Regions from separate parts of the Agarivorans sp. 2_MG-2023 genome, predicted to be linked through region 3. Evidence: predicted binding sites of a transcription regulator. Region 3 holds the regulator's gene; each other region holds the start of a gene.
The links. Region 3 encodes MetJ, which represses methionine synthesis genes. Its sites were predicted from a motif close to TAGACGTCTAGACGTCTA; they were not measured.
Positions count from the first base shown of each region.

Region 1: metK (methionine adenosyltransferase) is a predicted target of MetJ. The motif match lies at 1,975-1,992, and genes of this name have one in related genera.
Region 2: metE (5-methyltetrahydropteroyltriglutamate--homocysteine S-methyltransferase) is a predicted target of MetJ. The motif match lies at 3,028-3,045, and genes of this name have one in related genera.

Region 1 covers NZ_JAUORQ010000011.1:159,342-165,407, reverse strand. Annotated here, with positions in the region: gene Q4549_RS16850 (chloride channel protein) at 1-668, shown strand, start outside; gene Q4549_RS16845 (hypothetical protein) at 1,078-1,623, shown strand; gene metK (methionine adenosyltransferase) at 2,031-3,182, shown strand; gene Q4549_RS16835 (SprT family zinc-dependent metalloprotease) at 3,299-3,769, shown strand; gene rsmE (16S rRNA (uracil(1498)-N(3))-methyltransferase) at 3,891-4,622, shown strand; gene gshB (glutathione synthase) at 4,623-5,579, shown strand; gene Q4549_RS16820 (YqgE/AlgH family protein) at 5,607-6,066, shown strand, end outside.
Region 2 covers NZ_JAUORQ010000006.1:211,561-217,626, forward strand. Annotated here, with positions in the region: gene Q4549_RS11170 (hypothetical protein) at 198-587, shown strand; gene Q4549_RS11175 (GGDEF domain-containing protein) at 742-1,758, opposite strand; gene Q4549_RS11180 (LysR substrate-binding domain-containing protein) at 1,865-2,788, opposite strand; gene metE (5-methyltetrahydropteroyltriglutamate--homocysteine S-methyltransferase) at 3,060-5,327, shown strand; gene Q4549_RS11190 (MATE family efflux transporter) at 5,437-6,066, shown strand, end outside.
Region 3 covers NZ_JAUORQ010000014.1:10,267-16,332, reverse strand. Annotated here, with positions in the region: gene Q4549_RS18295 (hypothetical protein) at 1-57, opposite strand, end outside; gene Q4549_RS18290 (DUF3859 domain-containing protein) at 365-853, opposite strand; gene Q4549_RS18285 (hypothetical protein) at 965-1,873, opposite strand; gene metJ (met regulon transcriptional regulator MetJ) at 2,039-2,338, opposite strand; gene metB (cystathionine gamma-synthase) at 2,492-3,649, shown strand; gene metL (bifunctional aspartate kinase/homoserine dehydrogenase II) at 3,679-6,066, shown strand, end outside.

The DNA.
Region 1 (6,066 bases), on a different contig from region 3:
TCCCCGACCAATCTTTTACTTGGGCTGGGCTGCCTCAATTTGCGTTGCTTGGCATGTTGTGTGGTTTATTTGCCACTTTATTGGTGCGAGCGATTCGTTCTATTCCAACACTTAAGCGCAGTTATGCAGTGGCTATCGCTGCAGGTATCACTGCCTTAGCGGGAGTAATTAATCCACACTGGTTAGGTTTAGAGCCCATTACTCCAAATGGCTTATTGAGCTGGGAATTAGCCTTAACTGAACAACACCTGTGGCTGCTTGCCAGAATAGTACTCACCACCGTAGCCTTAGCCTTTGCTTTGCCAGGTGGGAGCTTAGGGCCCATGTTAGTAATTGGTGGCATTTTAGGTAGCATTATCGGTAATGTAATTCCCAATGCCCCCAACTCGATGCTTGTTATTGTTGGCATGGGCGCAATGTTTGGCGCTGTTTTTCGCACTCCTTGGGCCGCATTCTTACTCATTACCGAACAAACCCTACAAGTCGAGATTGTGCTGCCGGCGATTGTGGCCTGTTTGTGTGCCAGCGCTGTTGCCAAATATCTATTCCGTTCGCCTAGTTTGATCGAGCAACAATTACTTAATGCCCAGATCCGCTTAATCAATAGCCCTGTACTGGTAAAAGAAGAAAACAAAACCTTAAACAACGAACAAATACAACAACACTAAATTGAATTGACGACTGTTTTTGTGCCGATGCTTTCGTCAATATATCTTCATCTTAGCGGCCTACCCGCTAACTAAATCAAGCAACAAGAACTCAACCCGCAAATCTGCTTAACCAATAGATGCAGCGCTAAAACTAACCCTAGGCGGTTGAGTAGAGTTGTATTTAATACATGGACATGAAGAGAACTGTATAAACGGATAATCCCTTGTTAAGCAAGATAACGCTTTGCCTCTAAAGTATTGATTTAACCTATACAATCGTCTCAACCAGCAACTATTCACTTAAATATTTGGTTTATTTAAAAATGAGAGCGCTATCACAGTAAATTACTGTGGGCTTACGGCTTAGAGTGATCTACTATGCCAGAGATATTAATAGTGGCTTTGTATTTATAGAGGGAAATTTTTTATGCGCCGCCTAGTTGTACTGTTAATAATGGCTATGTTACCTAGCCAAGTTTTAGCTTCAGTCAATACCGAAACCACCACTTTCCGCCCTAATAGTCGGGTTATAGAAAGTTTCACCGATAAGTATGGTGTCAGCACTAAACAAATACCTAGCCTCAAAAAATTTGATGCTGGCCAATACTTCTACTCGCAACGTCTTGAGTACTATGAATTCATTTGGTCATGTAAAGAATACGGTGATAATGGCCAATGCCTAGATTTAGTGCGTAGCCCTCGCCCCCCCTTACGTTTAGTGTCTTTTGTGCATGACCGTAATGACGAAAGTAAGATCCAAGCTGATTTGGTGATGATTTATAACCAGCAGAACGAAAAGAAAATTGAGCTCATAAATCTCAGTAAGGACAAATCTGCGCGTAGCAAATATCAAGTTTCTACCTTACCAATATTATTAGTGGTACGTGGCGATAAAGAAATTGCGCGAAAAACCGGACTAGAAACTCGGCAAAACATGAGCAACTGGATTAAGCATGAACTCAGCAAGCCTTGATAAAGCCGCTTGATTCAAGCTGTAAACACTTAGCCGCATCTGAGGCGGCTAGGTTATCTTTATACACTAACGACAATCACCACTTGTTTAGTTTCTTACTAAGCCATAAAGAAGCACTGCAATTCCCCTTTCAGATATATCACCAGCCAGAATTGAACATATTTAAGCCCACCAGTTAACCCCCTTATTCTTAAGATAGAATAGTGGGTGAGCGTTGAATAAACGCCTGCCAGGCATCCAGTCAGCGCTATCCAGCACTAAGCAAAACAAACCAATACAACAAAACTAATCCACTAAGGTGAATTTTTTTCATTAATAAGCGCTAGCAAATCTGTAAACCCTCACTTAGAATAGACGTCCAGATGGTAAAACATCCATACGTATATAATCATTTACGAGATATAAACATGGCTACTCATTTATTTACTTCAGAATCAGTGTCTGAAGGGCATCCAGATAAAATTGCAGATCAAATCTCTGACGCAGTATTAGACGCAATCTTAGAGCAAGACCCTAAGGCACGTGTAGCCTGTGAAACTTACGTAAAAACCGGCATGGTAATGGTTGGCGGTGAAATTAACACCTCAGCTTGGGTTGATATTGAAGAGATTACTCGCTCAACCGTGCGCGACATTGGTTACACTCACTCAGACATGGGCTTTGATGCCGATTCTTGTGCTGTACTCAACGTTGTGGGCAAGCAAAGCCCAGACATTAACCAAGGTGTTGACCGCTCTCGCCCAGAAGAACAAGGCGCTGGCGACCAAGGTTTAATGTTTGGTTACGCCACCAACGAAACCGACGTATTAATGCCTGCTCCTATTACCTACTCGCATCTATTGGTTAAGCGCCAAGCTGAAGTACGTAAAAATGGCACCTTAGATTGGTTACGCCCAGATGCAAAATCGCAAGTCACCTTTGCTTACGAAAACGGCATCATCACTGGTGTTGACGCAGTCGTGTTATCTACTCAGCATTGTGACAGCATTTCTACTGCCGATTTGCGTGAAGCAGTAATGGAAGAAATCATTAAGCCAGTATTGCCAGCGCAATGGTTAAATGAAAATACCCAATACCATATAAACCCAACTGGTCGTTTTGTAATTGGTGGCCCAATGGGTGACTGTGGTTTAACCGGTCGTAAAATTATTGTGGATACCTACGGCGGCATGGCGCGTCATGGCGGCGGTGCATTCTCTGGTAAAGATCCTTCAAAAGTAGACCGTAGTGCAGCTTATGCTGGTCGTTACGTAGCTAAGAACATTGTGGCTGCAGGTTTAGCTGACCGCTGTGAAATTCAAGTGTCTTACGCCATTGGCGTTGCTGAGCCTACCTCAATTAGCATTGAAACCTTTGGTACAGGCAAAATTGCCGACGACAAATTGGTTGCATTAGTGCGCAAACACTTCGATCTACGCCCTTACGGTATTTTAAGCATGCTGGATTTAGAGCGTCCCATCTACAAAGCAACAGCGGCTTATGGCCACTTTGGTCGTGAAGAATTCCCTTGGGAAGCGACCGATAAAGCAGAGTTACTAAAGAGCGAAGCTGGCCTTTAAGCCAGAGGTAAACTCGCCAAGCTAAGCCGAAAGCGTATAATCCTTGATTATCCTTTCGGCTTTTTTGATCGTTAAACATTACTGACCATTTAACACTATGGAGAACTCAAGTTAGCGTGCAACGCCTAAACCAAACCGTAGAAGATTGCTTTATCCAAGCTGAGACTTTTTTTGAGCGAACATTTAACCGCCCAGAAATACTGTTATCGGCGCGTAATAGCAAAGTGGCAGGCAGTGCTAACTTAAGCCGCTGGCGCTTGCGCTTTAATGCACACTTTTATCGGCAACAACCTGAACACTTTCTAGCACAAACAGTTCCTCATGAAGTCGCTCATATCATCTGCCATGCGGTGTATGGAAGCGTAAAACCACACGGTAAAGAGTGGCAAGCCATTATGTTAAACGTATTTAACTGCCCGCCGCACACCACCCATAACTACTCGCTTGAAAGCATAAAAATCAACAGCATTGAATACCGCTGTGCGTGCCAAAGTCACCTGCTCAGCATCCGTCGCCACAACAAGGTACTCAAAGGCGCGAGCTATCAATGCCGCACCTGCAGACAGGTTCTTCAAATAAGTCAGTGAAGAGAGATACCTTATCCTTCCCAGATTCATAGAGTTGCTGGGAATAAACCAGCAATAGGTTTATTCTTTAGCAGTAAAACCAACCATTTTTCTTGCTAGATTACGGAGCCACCTTTTTACCATGCGCATTCCTCGTATTTATCAGTCTCAATCGCTCGCGCTACATCAACTCACAGAGCTAGATGAAGAAGCCGCTAATCATGTGGGCCGAGTATTAAGAATGGAAGCAGGTCAGCTACTCGAGCTATTTAATAGCGATGGCAACAACTACCCAGCCATCATTGAGAGCAGCAGTAAAAAGCATGTATCGGTAAAAATTACTGAAGTGCATGTCAATGATTCCGAATCACCGCTAGATATCCATCTAGGCCAAGTTATTTCTCGTGGTGACCGTATGGAATTCACCATTCAAAAATCTGTAGAGCTAGGCGTAAACAAAATTACCCCGCTCACCAGCGAGCGCTGTGGCGTAAAACTGAATCAAGAACGTTTCGAGAAAAAACGTCAGCAATGGCAAAAAATTGCAATCGCAGCCTGCGAGCAATCAGGCAGAAGCATCGTGCCTGAAGTAGCACCACTGCAAAGTTTAGAGCAATGGGCTAGCGAGACCTCATCAGCAATGAAGTTGAATTTGCATCCAAAGGCCCCATATAGCATTAAGACCCTGCCTACTCCTGAAAATGGAGTACGCTTACTAATTGGGCCAGAAGGCGGCTTAAGTACTCAAGAAATTGAAGTATGTAATCAATACCAATTTCAAGAGACCATTTTAGGCCCCCGTGTATTGCGCACAGAAACCGCCGCATTAACGGCAATCACCGCTTTGCAGTGTCAATTTGGAGACTTAGCATAAATGAGTATTAAACTCGGTATCGTGATGGACCCCATCGCCAACATTAACATTAAAAAAGACTCAAGCTTTGCCATGTTGATGGAAGCGCAAAAGCGCGGCTACGAAATTTACTACATGGAAATGCAAGATCTTTACTTAGATGGCGGCCGTGCGGCGGCCAATATGCGCCCACTTGCAGTACAAGAGAATCCTCAATCTTGGTACGAACTTGGCAGTCAAGTAGACCAGAGCCTCAGTGAGCTCGACGTGATACTGATGCGTAAAGATCCACCTTTTGATACTGAATTTATTTACGCCACCTACATACTAGAGCGCGCAGAAGCTGAAGGTAGTTTGATTATTAACAAGCCACAAAGCCTACGTGACGCCAACGAAAAGCTGTTTACTGCATGGTTCTCTGAATTTACGCCAACCACCTTAGTTAGTAGCGACATGCCGCGCCTTAAAGCGTTTCATCAACAACATAAAGACGTCATTATGAAGCCGCTAGACGGCATGGGTGGCGCGTCTATATTCCGCCTAAAAGATGGCGATCCTAATGTAGGCGTAATCTTAGAAACCCTCACCAATCACGGTCAAGAATATTGCATGGCGCAAAAGTTCATTCCCGAGATTGTGGATGGTGATAAGCGTATTTTGATTGTAGACGGCGAACCAATGCCTTATTGCTTAGCGCGCATTCCCTCTAAAGGAGAAACTCGCGGTAACTTAGCAGCAGGAGGCCGAGGTGTTGCACAACCGCTGTCTGAAAGCGATTGGAACATTGCCAACTCAATTGGCCCGTCTCTTAAAGAAAAGGGCTTAGTCTTTGTGGGCTTAGACGTGATTGGCGATAAAGTCACCGAAATTAACGTTACCAGCCCAACCTGTATTAAAGAGATTGAAGCCGCCTACGATATATCTATCACTGGCAAGTTAATGGATGCGATTGAAGCTAGACTTAAAGCATCGACCTAGACAGTAGTAAGGTTTAATTTGGAAGCAATGAATACCCTGCAAAATCAGTTTTTAATCGCCATGCCGAGCCTGAACGACCCGTTCTTTAAGCGCTCGGTAGTTTACCTCTGCGAGCACAACGATGAAGGCGCTATGGGCCTAGTCATCAATGTGCCTGTCGATTTATCGGTAGAGTCCTTGCTAGAGCAAATAGAATTGCAAGATCAGGTAGAGATGATCCGCCAAGATTTAGATAAACCGGTTTACCAAGGTGGACCAGTAGCTCAAGAACGCGGTTTTGTTTTGCACTCGCCAGTTAAAGGCTTTAGCAGTAGCTTAGAAATAAGCGATGAACTGATGGTGACCACATCAAAAGATGTGCTCGATACCTTAGGCACAGATTCTCAACCCAGTGAATACATTGTTACCTTAGGTTACGCCAGCTGGGAAGCGGGTCAGTTAGAGCAAGAGATCGCCGAAAACTCTTGGCTAACCCTGCCCGCCAGTA
Region 2 (6,066 bases), on a different contig from region 3:
GAGACTGTCCTTAGTCGTTCGAGATGCTGTAATTATTGTTGCACGAGGAAAGTCAAAATATAGCAAAAACACGTCGTTTAAGCGTAATAAAACTCGATTAGTATTATCAACCACTAAAACGTAAACAATATGTAACAGTTAGTGAAGAGCCTTTTTGCTGTTATTGGCATATTTGTTAAAAACTAGGTTGATTTAAAATGGTATCTAAGCAAGGATCTGTAGCGGAAATAGAGTTCGATATTAAGAACTTAAGCTTAAAAAAAACCAAGGTGGGTGTTTTGCTTCAACTGTTGTTGATTTTGTTTGGTGCGGTGGTGCTGTTTTTTAGTCGGCGTGATAACAACGAGCGCACATGGCTACGCTTGCCAACACTAAAAGATTACCAACAGCGCTACCCTGAAAAGGTGGAGAGCGAAGCCGCTATTCGTTGTATTCATTGTAATAGCAACCAAACTTGGGAGTACGGCTTAGAAAGCTTAATGGATTACCGTCGAGAATGTGTTTGTTTAGAGTGTGGCCACCGGTTGTGGCGTACTGAACAAGAGAGCCTAGCCGTACAACAAACCAAGTGTGTTAGTGCTTCTTAAAACCTGCCGCGTCAACCGAGCGGTATAGGTTTACCGCATTACCCATTTCTTAGTATGCGCAAAATATTGGTGAATTGAGCGAGCATTGCCACTCTATTCGACAGTTCAAATATTTATATAGCTGCCTTGGTACTTAATCCCTAGTTGCCCACTTTCACTCAATGGTGACTTCAGCAGAGGTAAATTGACTCGGCCAGGTTTGATTACGGCCAGCTTGTTTAGCTTGATACAAGGCCATATCTGCACGTTGAATCCAGTCGTCGATGCTTTCACCATCTTTTATTACCGAAATTCCGGCACTAAAACTAACGCTTAATTGCTCTGGCGCTTTTATCTTGGCGATGGTACTCACCAGCTTCTCGCTGGTTTTGTAAGCCATGTCAAAGTCAGCATCGTGAAAAAGAATTAAAAACTCTTCCCCGCCATAACGAAATACTCGGTCGTTGACTCGAGTATTCTGCTGCAGAAAATGAGCAAACCACACCAGTACTTGATCCCCTACATTGTGCCCTAGTTGATCATTCACTTGTTTAAAGTGGTCTAAATCTAATAAAACAATCGCTGCTTTAATGCCGCTGCGCTTATCTTGCTGTTTTGCCTTTAATAGTTCATCGAATAGGGCTCTGCGGTTGTAGCAGCGAGTGAGCGAATCTTTAAAGGCGAGATCTTTTAGCTCGTTATGTTGTTTAACCAACACCCTTGCTAAGCCCCAAGCGAATATGTGGGTAGCAACAATCCCGATGCCAAAACGTATGCCTTGATGAATACCCAGATGGTTAACCCCAAGTACAACCGCCACAATACTCACTGCTAACACTAGGCGCTCTGCCACTTTTAACGGTAGGTGGATAAAACAAGCAAGAATTAACGGCGGGACGAAGAATTCACCATGCATATCGTGGCGGGTTAGTGCTAATAACACTGGCGGAATTGCTAGCAGCAAAAACCACACATCGGCTATTTTGTAACTCTGTGAGTCTGGTTGAGTGAATAATAAAAACAATGAAACCAAAATGGCAAATGTGCAGGGAAGAACCACTAAGCCATACCAAAAAACGCCACCAAAAAGATGAACGTAAGAGAAATAAATACAAGGAATTAAACCGGCCAAGTGCATAACAAGGCTCATTTTTCTTTCTGTAAATTCTGCTGGAGACCAGTCAGACACCATAGGGCGAAACCTTTGCCAAACTGCAAATTGATGAGAAGGGAACAACTTAACTTATGTTATTAAAAGTAAACTCTTTTTGTGCGTTTCGTCAAATAATTAGTGAGGATTATTGCGGTTTAGCGCGCAGGGTTCTGGTGCCTTTTAGTTGGCTAAAGGCTTGCTCTAGAATGAGAGAAATAAACGCTTGTAAGGGAGTGCTGGTTCGCAGGTTAGTTGAGTAAGCAGCGTACATAGGTCGCCATAGTGCTTGTTTAAACGATCGTAGGCTAATGAATTGCTGGGCCGCATAATGCTCCACAGCCCAATAAGGCATGGCTGCCACCCCCATTCCTGCTGCAACCATTTGTAACAGCATGGCGGGGTTGTCGGCATGTTTCCATTGCCTAGGTTCAATGTTGGCGGGCGCGAGTATGTGTTGGTGCAGGTCTAATCGTTGCAGCGCTACTGGGTAGCTAATAACCGTTTCACCGGCTAAGTCTGCAGCTTGAATGCTTTGGCGCTGACTTAAACGATGCAGCGGAGGGCAAATTAATACCATTTCATATTCAAATAAGGCCTGATAATGAATCTGCTGATCTACTTTCACATTGGAGGTGAGGAGTAAATCTGCTTCACCACTTTGCAACAGCGGTAACCCGTTGTAGTCCTTATCTTGGCAAAAGCTACTGCTAACCTGCGGCCAGGTGTGTTGAAATTGCTGCAAGCTAGGCAGTAACCACTGAAAGCAAGCGTGACAATCTACACTAATGTTCAATCGACTCTGTTGCTGATGAGAGTGTAAGAGTGTTTGCTCCGCTTTTTCTATTAGCGGCAATACTTGTGTGGCAAGGGATAACAATTGGCAGCCTTGCTCGGTAAGAGCCAAAGGTTGCTGTTTTCTTACGACTAAGCTGGCTCCAATGCGCTGCTCAATATCTTTTAACTGATGAGATAATGCAGAATCAGTAATAAACAGCTTAGCGGCCGCTGCTTTTAGTGAAGAACTATTGGCGATAGCTTTAATACTGCGTAAGTGTTTTAACTCTAACATGTGTGCCTTGCCCTCCATTTCTTAACACTAAGTTGCCAGCTTAAGCATGGCTACTCAGCTTGTATAGCGTGAGGCTTAATTACTTAGTTAATCATGAATAATATTCAATTTTGCAAATAAGTTGTTCGCTTTCAAGCCTTGCTAATTTGGGTATGAGACTGATGGTGTTGAATAAACTTCAATTTCACTTGATAGCTTTTCAATTGTATTGCTTGGTTCGACTAGTCACTATGGATTTATATACATCTAGACGGCTAAAAGGATTATTGAAATGAGCATTACACACGTATTGGGTTATCCGCGAATAGGTAAGCAGCGAGAGCTAAAGTTTGCCTTAGAAAGTTACTGGCGTGGTGAGTCATCGCAGCAGCAACTACTTGAAGTAGGCAAAACAATTCGCCAACAAAATTGGCAAGCCCAGCAAGACAGTGGTCAGGCTTGGGTAACGGTAGGTGACTTTGCTTGGTACGACCAAGTGCTGAATACTTCACTGCTATTAGGCAATGTGCCGAAGCGTCATCAGTCAGATGAGATTACCTTAGATAGCACATTCGCAGTGGCTCGTGGCCAGCAAGGTTGTGGTTGTAACCATGCTGCGTCTGACATGAGTAAATGGTTTAACACTAACTACCACTACATTGTTCCTGAGTTTTCTGAAAAGACTGAATTTAGCTTACAGTGGCAACAATTGTTTGATGAAATTAAAGAAGCACTAGCTTTAGGGCACGAAGTTAAACCGGTTATTCTTGGCCCTGTATCGTATTTGTACCTAGGTAAAAATGATGATGCAGCAGAAGACGGCTTTCAACGTATCTCTTTGCTTCCACAATTGCTTACCGTTTATCGCGAGATTTTCCAAAAAATCGCGGATTTAGGCATTGAGTGGGTGCAAGTTGACGAACCAGTGCTTGGTTTGGAGCTAGAGCCGCAGTGGCAAGCAGCCTTGCTAGACGCCTACAGCACGCGCATAAGCTCTAGTAAGTTACTTCTTACCAGCTACTTTGCCGATGTGCTTTATAACGCTGAAGTGATTAAACAGTTGGCCGTAGACGGTTTACACCTTGATTTAAGTGCTGCACCAGAGCAATTGGAGCAAGTGCTTACTTGGCTGCCAGAGCATTGGGTGCTGTCGGCTGGCGTGGTTAATGGTCGCAATGTATGGCGCGCTAACTTACCACAACTTATTGAGCAATATAGTTCACTGAAAGTGCGCTTAGGTGAACGTTTGTGGTTTGCTTCATCATGTTCGTTGCTGCACAGCCCACTTGATTTAGAAAGTGAAACAGATTTAGGCGATGCAAAATTCCGCTTAGCCTTTGCAGAGCAAAAACTAACAGAGCTACAAATATTAGATGATGCCTTAAATGGCGACGCTGATGCCTTACGTTTATCGCGCCAATACAGCGCTGCTTTGCAATCGCTTAGTAATCAGAAAAATACAGAACTACAGCAGCGTATAGAACAGCTGGCGCCGGAACAGCGCGAGCGTAAGTTAGCGTTTACTCAGCGCCAAGCTATTCAGCAACAAAGCTTACAATTGCCACCACTGCCAACTACTACGATTGGTTCGTTTCCGCAAACCAATGAAATTCGCCGTCAACGTCGTGAATACAAAGCTGGTGAGTTAAGCCAAGTGGATTACGATGCCGCGTTAGCGAAGCACATTGCCGATGCTATTGAGCGCCAAGAGAAGCTAGGCCTAGATGTATTAGTGCATGGCGAAGCTGAGCGAAATGACATGGTGGAATACTTTGCCGAGTTATTAGATGGCTTTATCGCTAGCCGTTTTGGCTGGGTGCAAAGCTACGGTTCACGCTGCGTGAAACCGGCTATCATTGTCGATGATATCGAGCGTTCTAAACCATTAACGCTTGAGTGGACCAACTACGCACAGTCACTCACCAACAAGCCAGTAAAAGGCATGCTTACAGGACCGGTAACCATTCTTACTTGGAGCTTTGCTCGTGAAGACATTAGCCGAGCAGAAATTGCCGAACAAATAGCTTTGGCTTTGAATGATGAAGTGGCTGAGCTGCAACAAGCAGGTATTCAGGTTATTCAAATTGATGAGCCTGCTATTCGCGAAGGTATGCCGCTTAAGCGCAGCGAATGGCAGCACTATTTAGATTGGGCTGTGTCAGCCTTTAAATTGTCTGCAGCCAGTGCTCAACCTGAAACACAGATCCATACGCATATGTGTTACAGCGAGTTTAACGACATTATGCCCTCCGTTGCAGCGCTAGATGCCGATGTATTAACCATTGAAACCTCACGTTCGGCAATGAGCTTGCTACAGGCTTTTGAGCACTTTGAGTACCCCAATGAAATTGGTCCAGGCGTTTACGATATTCACTCGCCAAACATTCCAAGCATTGCTGATATAAAAGGCTTAATCGATAAAGCCGCCGAGTGGATCCCTCATCAGCGTCTATGGGTAAATCCAGATTGTGGCCTTAAAACCCGTAACTGGGAAGAAACCGAAGCAGCCCTTAAAAACATGGTGTTAGCGACTAAAGAGTTGCGCGCTAGCTTAGTATAATTTTAGCGTTGCAGAGCAATAGCCCCTTTAAATAAGGGGCTATTCTGCCCATGACTCAACACCAGTTTGCGCCTACACTAGAAACTATCCAATCGTGTTGCGAGTTTCTATGCCAAAGGCCAAGTTTGTTTCCGGTGATATTTTTCGCCACATAGTGGTGATGTCTTCAACCAATGCTATTGGTTTAACTGCTCTTTTTCTCGTTGATTTGGCCGATCTATTTTTCATCAGTTTACTGGGTGAAGCAGAGCTGGCTGCCGCGGTAGGTTACGCTGGAACTATCGCATTTTTTACTACCTCTATTTCCATTGGTTTATCCATTGCTATGACCGCGCTGGTCTCTAAGGCCATTGGCCAGCAAGACAAAGCTAGAGCTAGGCAACTGGTCACCAATATTCTGTTTACTGGCTTTATCATTAGCGCATCCTTTGCCGCTTTAGTGTGGTATTTCGCCCCTGAATTATTAAGCCTTATTGGTGCTAAAGCGCGTACCCATGAGCTGGCGGTAACTTATATTCGTATTTTGCTGCCTTCATTGCCGATACTGGGTTTAGCCATGAGTGCTGGCGCAGCATTGCGCTCGGTGGGCGATGCCAAGCGAGCCATGTGGTCTACTTTGGCTGGGGGAGGGGTGAATGCTGTTCTTGACCCTATTTTCATTTTTGCCCTTGGTTTAGGTTTGCCAGGAGCGGCTATTGCGTCTGTTATCGCTCGTTTTGTGGTGGCTGGTGTCGCGCTA
Region 3 (6,066 bases):
GCAGAATAAGCCAATAGAAAGGCTTTTTGCTAATTGAGTTTGAGATGAAGAGGTCATTCTTTTTCCTTAAATAAAGATAAGTGCTTGAGTACAGACCGATAAGGAGCCAGTTTGATTGCAGTGTTATTTAAGCAAGTGACTTAGATTAAGGCGGTGGTTTGTTATCGCAGTTTGTTAGTTGATACCGATAGTTAAGCTGGGCCAAAGTACGATGAATTTAGGACATATTAGGGAGATGGGGGAATATTAATGTGCGAGGGGCTATAAAATTTTGTACTGATAAAGCCTGCTGAAAGGAGGCTTTATCGTGCCTGAATAGGGTTATTAAGTTAGAAAACTATACATTTAGATAATTATTGAAAGCTTAGTGTAAGTTAAACTTTTTTTCAGAAAGTAGTTCTTCTCCATGAAACACTGAAAAGTACCATTCTCCTTTCACTGCTTCCCACTCTTCCTCAATCATATAAAAGTGGCAGTTACTGGCTTTCCCTTTTTTGAGTTTTAGGGTTTTAGTATATGACATGGAGGTATAACTATTGCCGTCTTCATCTATCATTTCCGGGCTGGTAATGGCTTTGGTTAGCTCAATTTTTCTCTGATCGACTTCAACCTCAAAACAGTACCCAAAGGTTGTGCCGACTTGTGCGGAAATTTCAGCTGTTTGCTCAGTAACTTTTCCACTCTTTCCGGTAAGTACTGAGTCATTTGGTGTGTCATTATTTGAATACTCGCCAGTAAGTGCTGATTGTCCGTATATTCCGTAGTCAAGAATGGTAGAAGTTACTTCGGTATTGGATTCTGTACTGGCACATCCAGCTAAAAGAATTAGCGCAGCTGCGTATAGTGTTTTCATGGTCATCCTTGACGTTATCAACTGATTTAAAATAGAAATTTATAAGTGGGATGATAACCAACTAAGTATTGATGTCTATAGCATCAACATAAACGGGATTTTTTTATCAAGTCAAAACTCTATGGGTGGGTAAGTACTTGTGTCCAAAAGCTCGTGATTTAGTGGGAAGAGGTTTTTATTTATTATGTGGTCAATTGTTTCCTTTAATCGTAAGTAGTTAAGAGGAATTCGCTTGCCATTTTCAAGTAAGCAAAACAGCTGGGACTCAGGGGAAATGCTATGTGCTTCTTCTAAATTGGATACGTATTCAGTTATTAAAGGCGTATACAAACTCCGGTTGAATTTGTGTATTTCTCCAACTCCATTCATAAATTGATCTAATATTCTTTGAATATCAAAGCCCTTGTCTTTGTAGCAGTTTGCTTCGACAACAGACAATAGTCTTTCTTTTGTTGCTTTGGCAGGCTTCCTGTCTTTTATAAAATCAATTAGTTTAGTTTTATTCATACAGGAATAGAGCACTATTGTTTTTTTGTGGAAGCCATAGGTGAAGCTTTCTATTAACTTTGAATGGTGCTGTGCGTAGTTTCTTAAGTCATCGCCAATGGCATAACCGTCGTTGCGCTGAAAAAGAGAATTCCTGAACTTAGCAACCTTGCTTTGGTCGCTTTGTTCTCCAGTTAGCTTAAATACAAATGAAGTTTCTTGGCTGTAACTTTTGTCGAGATAAAATTTACAAAGATTCAGAGTAGTAGAGAGAATCCGGTTTAGTTTCAGTTTATATTCATAACCTTGGTTTTTTGACAAGTCGGCTTGACTCGAAAATTGGATGCAAGATTGATAGTTATAGGTTTTGTAGTCAACATATGACTGAACTATTTGGTCATACATTTCTTCGAACAGATAAATTTTATTTAGGTTCGATATACTTGTTTTGTATTTGGTAAATTTAGCAAAACTTAAGGGGAAGGTTGACTCTTCAGAGATTGGGTACTCTGAAACAAACAGGTATTCTGACACTTTGGCCTCCATCTACAAGTCCTCAATGACGCTGATCGCAAACTCTATACTTATCTGGATTGGAGTTAAGTCACGCTGTTTTAGTACTCGTTAGCACGTAGTTTATACAAAATAAATAGCCTACTTGAATTAAAAAACCGCTCAATGAGCGGCTTCCTAAAAATCTTAATCTTCTTTATCTATCTCGGCTTGCGCCGCTTTTTCTAAGGCCGGGTCCGGCTTATCTTTTTGTAAGTCGGCGTCATCAGGCAACGGTTGACCCGTATAGGCATGAAGGAAAGCCTCACAAAGCAGTTCGCTATTGGTGGCGTGGCGCAGGTTATTAATTTGTCTGCGGGTACGCTCGTCAGTGAGTATCTTTAATACCTTAAGCGGAATTGATACTGTGATTTTTTTAACTTGTTCGCTTTTTTTACCGTGTTCAGCGTAAGGGCTGATCCACTCACCGTTCCATTCTGTCGACATACTACAATACACACCAAACCAAAGAGACCCTATTGTAACGGGGGAAATGCGACTTAGCAATCCAACAGCAAAGACATTTAGACGTCTAGAAGTGTTGACGTCTTTTTTGCTGGTGGTAAAGTGGCAGGATGAATTGAGGGAGTAGATCAGCAAATGTCTTTAAAAGATCTTCAAGCTGCCACTATAGCAGTGCGCAGCGGTATAGAAAGTGACAGCCAACACGGCGCAGTAGTGCCGCCTATTTATTTGTCTAGCAATTATAGCTTTGCTGATTTTAATCAGAAGCGTCAGTTTGATTACAGTCGCTCTGGTAATCCAACCCGTCATATTTTGGCTGAGGCTATCGCCAACTTAGAGCATGGAGCGGGTGCGGTGATTACTAACACCGGAATGTCGGCAGTCAATTTGGTTACCGCTTTGCTTGAGCCCGGCGATTTGTTGGTAGCACCTCATGATTGTTACGGCGGCAGTTACCGTTTATTCGACAGTCTTGCTAAGAAAAATGCCTTTGATGTGGCTTTTGTTGATCAAAATGACCAAACACTATTGGCCGAGTTATTGGCTAAAAAGCCTAAAGTAGTGTGGTTAGAAACTCCCAGTAATCCACTATTACGCATTGTTGATATTAAAACTATTGCCGAACAAGCACATGCCGCAGGTGCTTTAGTGGTAGTGGATAACACTTTCCTTTCACCGGCTTTGCAAACGCCGATTTTATTAGGTGCCGACATTGTGGTGCATTCGGCCACTAAATATATAAACGGCCATTCTGATGTAGTGGCAGGCATGGTGGTTGCGGCAACAGAGGAACTTGCTGAGCAACTGGCATGGTGGGCTAATTGTTTAGGGTTAACTGGTTCGGCCTTTGATTCTTACCTTACTTTGCGTGGTTTGCGCACCCTAAAAGCCAGAATGAATGTGCATCAAGAAAATGCTCAAGCCATTGTGGCTTGTTTGCAGCAGCAAGGGGTTGTGGGCAACATCTATTATCCTGGATTACCAGAGCACCCAGGGCATGCGCTGGCGCAAAGTCAGCAACGCGGTTTTGGTGCTATGTTGAGTTTTGAGCTGGAACTTGAAGAAAGCCAAATGGTTAAGTTTCTTAAAAACCTACAATTGTTCTCTTTGGCGGAATCTTTAGGTGGGGTAGAGAGTCTAATTGCTCACCCTGCTACCATGACTCACGCCGCGATGTCGGCTGAAGCCTTAGCGGAAGCGGGAATTTCTAACCAGCTATTACGGGTATCGGTGGGTTTAGAAGACGCCCAAGATTTAGTTAATGACTTACAACAGGCCTTTGCCTCGCTTTAAGCGGGCTAAAAGTTGTAGAGAGGTATTCGGTGTCGGTAAATAGACATGTTCACAAATTTGGTGGTAGCAGCTTGGCTGACGCAGGATGTTTTAAACGCGTAGCCAATATTGTTGCCCAGCATTCGCAAGCCCAAGATTTGATTGTGGTCTCTGCCGCAGGTAAAACCACCAATCGCTTAATCAACATTATTGAATTGGCTCAGCAAGCTGACGACGCCACTGCTGAAGCGCTACAAGCGTTGATTGAGTTTCAGGGTAAGTTAGCCAATGAGTTGCTTAGCAAGCTTACCGCTCAATCGCTCGTTCAAGCCTTAGACACTGAGCACCGTTACATTGCCAGTATTTTAGAGGGAGAGTTAGACACCTTTAATACCAATGAGGTTTTGTCGTTTGGTGAGCGCTGGTCTGCTCGCCTATTAGCGGCTTTACTTAGCGAAAGTGATTGCCAAGCCGAATGGTTAGACTCTCGCGAGTTTTTCAAGGCCGAGCTATCGGCGCAGCCGCAAGTGGACGTTAGCCAAAGTGCACCATTGTTAGCTAAATGCTTGGCGGCGAAACCTGCATGCCGAGTGGTGGTTACCGGCTTTATCTGTAGTGATAGCCAAGGACGAACCGTCACTTTAGGGCGTAATGGCAGTGATTATTCTGCCACTGAATTGGCCGCTTTAGCCGACGCAATATCAACCACAATTTGGAGCGACGTTGCTGGCATTTACAGCGCGGATCCTCGCTTGGTGAAAGATGCTCACTTGCTCGAAAACTTGGCCCTAAAAGAGGCGGCTGAGTTATCGCGTATTGGTAGCTCAGTATTACACGCACGCACCCTAGAGCCACTTGCGCGATCTAAGCAAAAAGTTAATTTGCGTTGCAGTTATGCGCCGAATGATGGGCAAACTCTGATTCATCGCAAAGGCATTAAGAACAATACTGCGAAAATTGTCACTTCTGTAGATGACATCATATTGCTTGAGCTTACTTTCAGCCAAGATTTTTCAAACAATGCCACTGCGCTACTGGAAGCCTTAGCAAAAAGCCATTTAGCGCCGGCGACTCGCCACAAACATAGTGAAACGGGTTCTTTGCGAATGGCATATACCCGTGAGCTGGTTAATGAAGCCTTGAGCAGAATTGACCAATTAGCCGAGCAGTTTCAACTTAAACAAGTTGAGCGCAGCGAAGGGTTCTGTTTGGTTGCGTTGGTTGGAGCTGGAGTATGTGATAACCCGCAACAGTGCTATCAGTTTTTCCAACAGTTAGCTGAGCAACCACTTGAGTTTATTCATTCAAGTGCCGACAAGCTCAGCCTATGTGCCGTGGTAAGAAAAATCACTTTAGAGCCTTTGCTTAAAGAGTTGCACACTAATCTATTTAAACAAAAAACCAAGCTAGGCCTGGTTGTGTTTGGTAAGGGCAATATTGGTAGCCAATGGCTGAGTTTATTTGCCAAACAACAATCACAGTTGCAACAACAATACGGATTGGAATTGAGCTTAGCGGGAGTATTTTCTAGCCAAGCTGGCCACTTAGATTTTGCAGGTTTACATGCCGACGAGGTTTTAAGTATTGAAGCCGATGTGCCGCTAATTTGGCCTGAACTGTTCGATAAGCTGAGTCGTCATCCCTATGATGAGCTAGTGGTGGTAGATATTACCGCCAGTGAAGCACTTAGTGCATATTATCAAGAATTTGCCCGTCGGGGCTTCCATCTTATCACTGCGAATAAACATGCTGGCGCTAGCGAGCAAGCAAACTATGGGGCTCTGACAAAGACCTTTGCCGATCACTCTTGCCATTGGCTAAGCAATGCCACCGTTGGTGCGGGTTTGCCGGTGCAATCTAGCATTCAACAGTTACGCCAAGCCGGTGACAACATTGAGTCTATATCGGGGATCTTTTCTGGCACCTTAAGCTGGCTCTTCCAACAGTACGATGGTTCTTTAGCATTTTCAGAATTGCTAGCGGATGCGCTTAATCAAGGCTTAACAGAGCCTGATCCTAGAGAGGATTTATCGGGTAAAGACGTACAGCGAAAGCTTCTGATATTGGCTCGAGAAGCCGGTTTGGAATTGGAGTTGAACGATATTAGCCTAGAGTCTTTGGTGCCCGAGGATTTGGCTTGCTTAGACCTAGACGCCTTTCTAGATGCCATGTCTGAGTTAGATGAGCCAATGTTGCAAGCGTTTAACGATGCTAAGCGCCAAGGCAAAGTGATTCGCTTTTTAGCGAAAGTAGATGCTAAAGGCCAAGCAGAGGTTGGCTTAGCGGCAATAGACGCTCAGCACCCTTTCGCAAATTTAAAACCCTGCGACAATGTATTTGCCATTGAAAGCCAGTGGTACAAGCAAAATCAACTCGTTATCCAAGGCCCTGGTGCGGGTCGAGAAGTGACGGCTGGTGCAATACAAGCCGACCTTGTG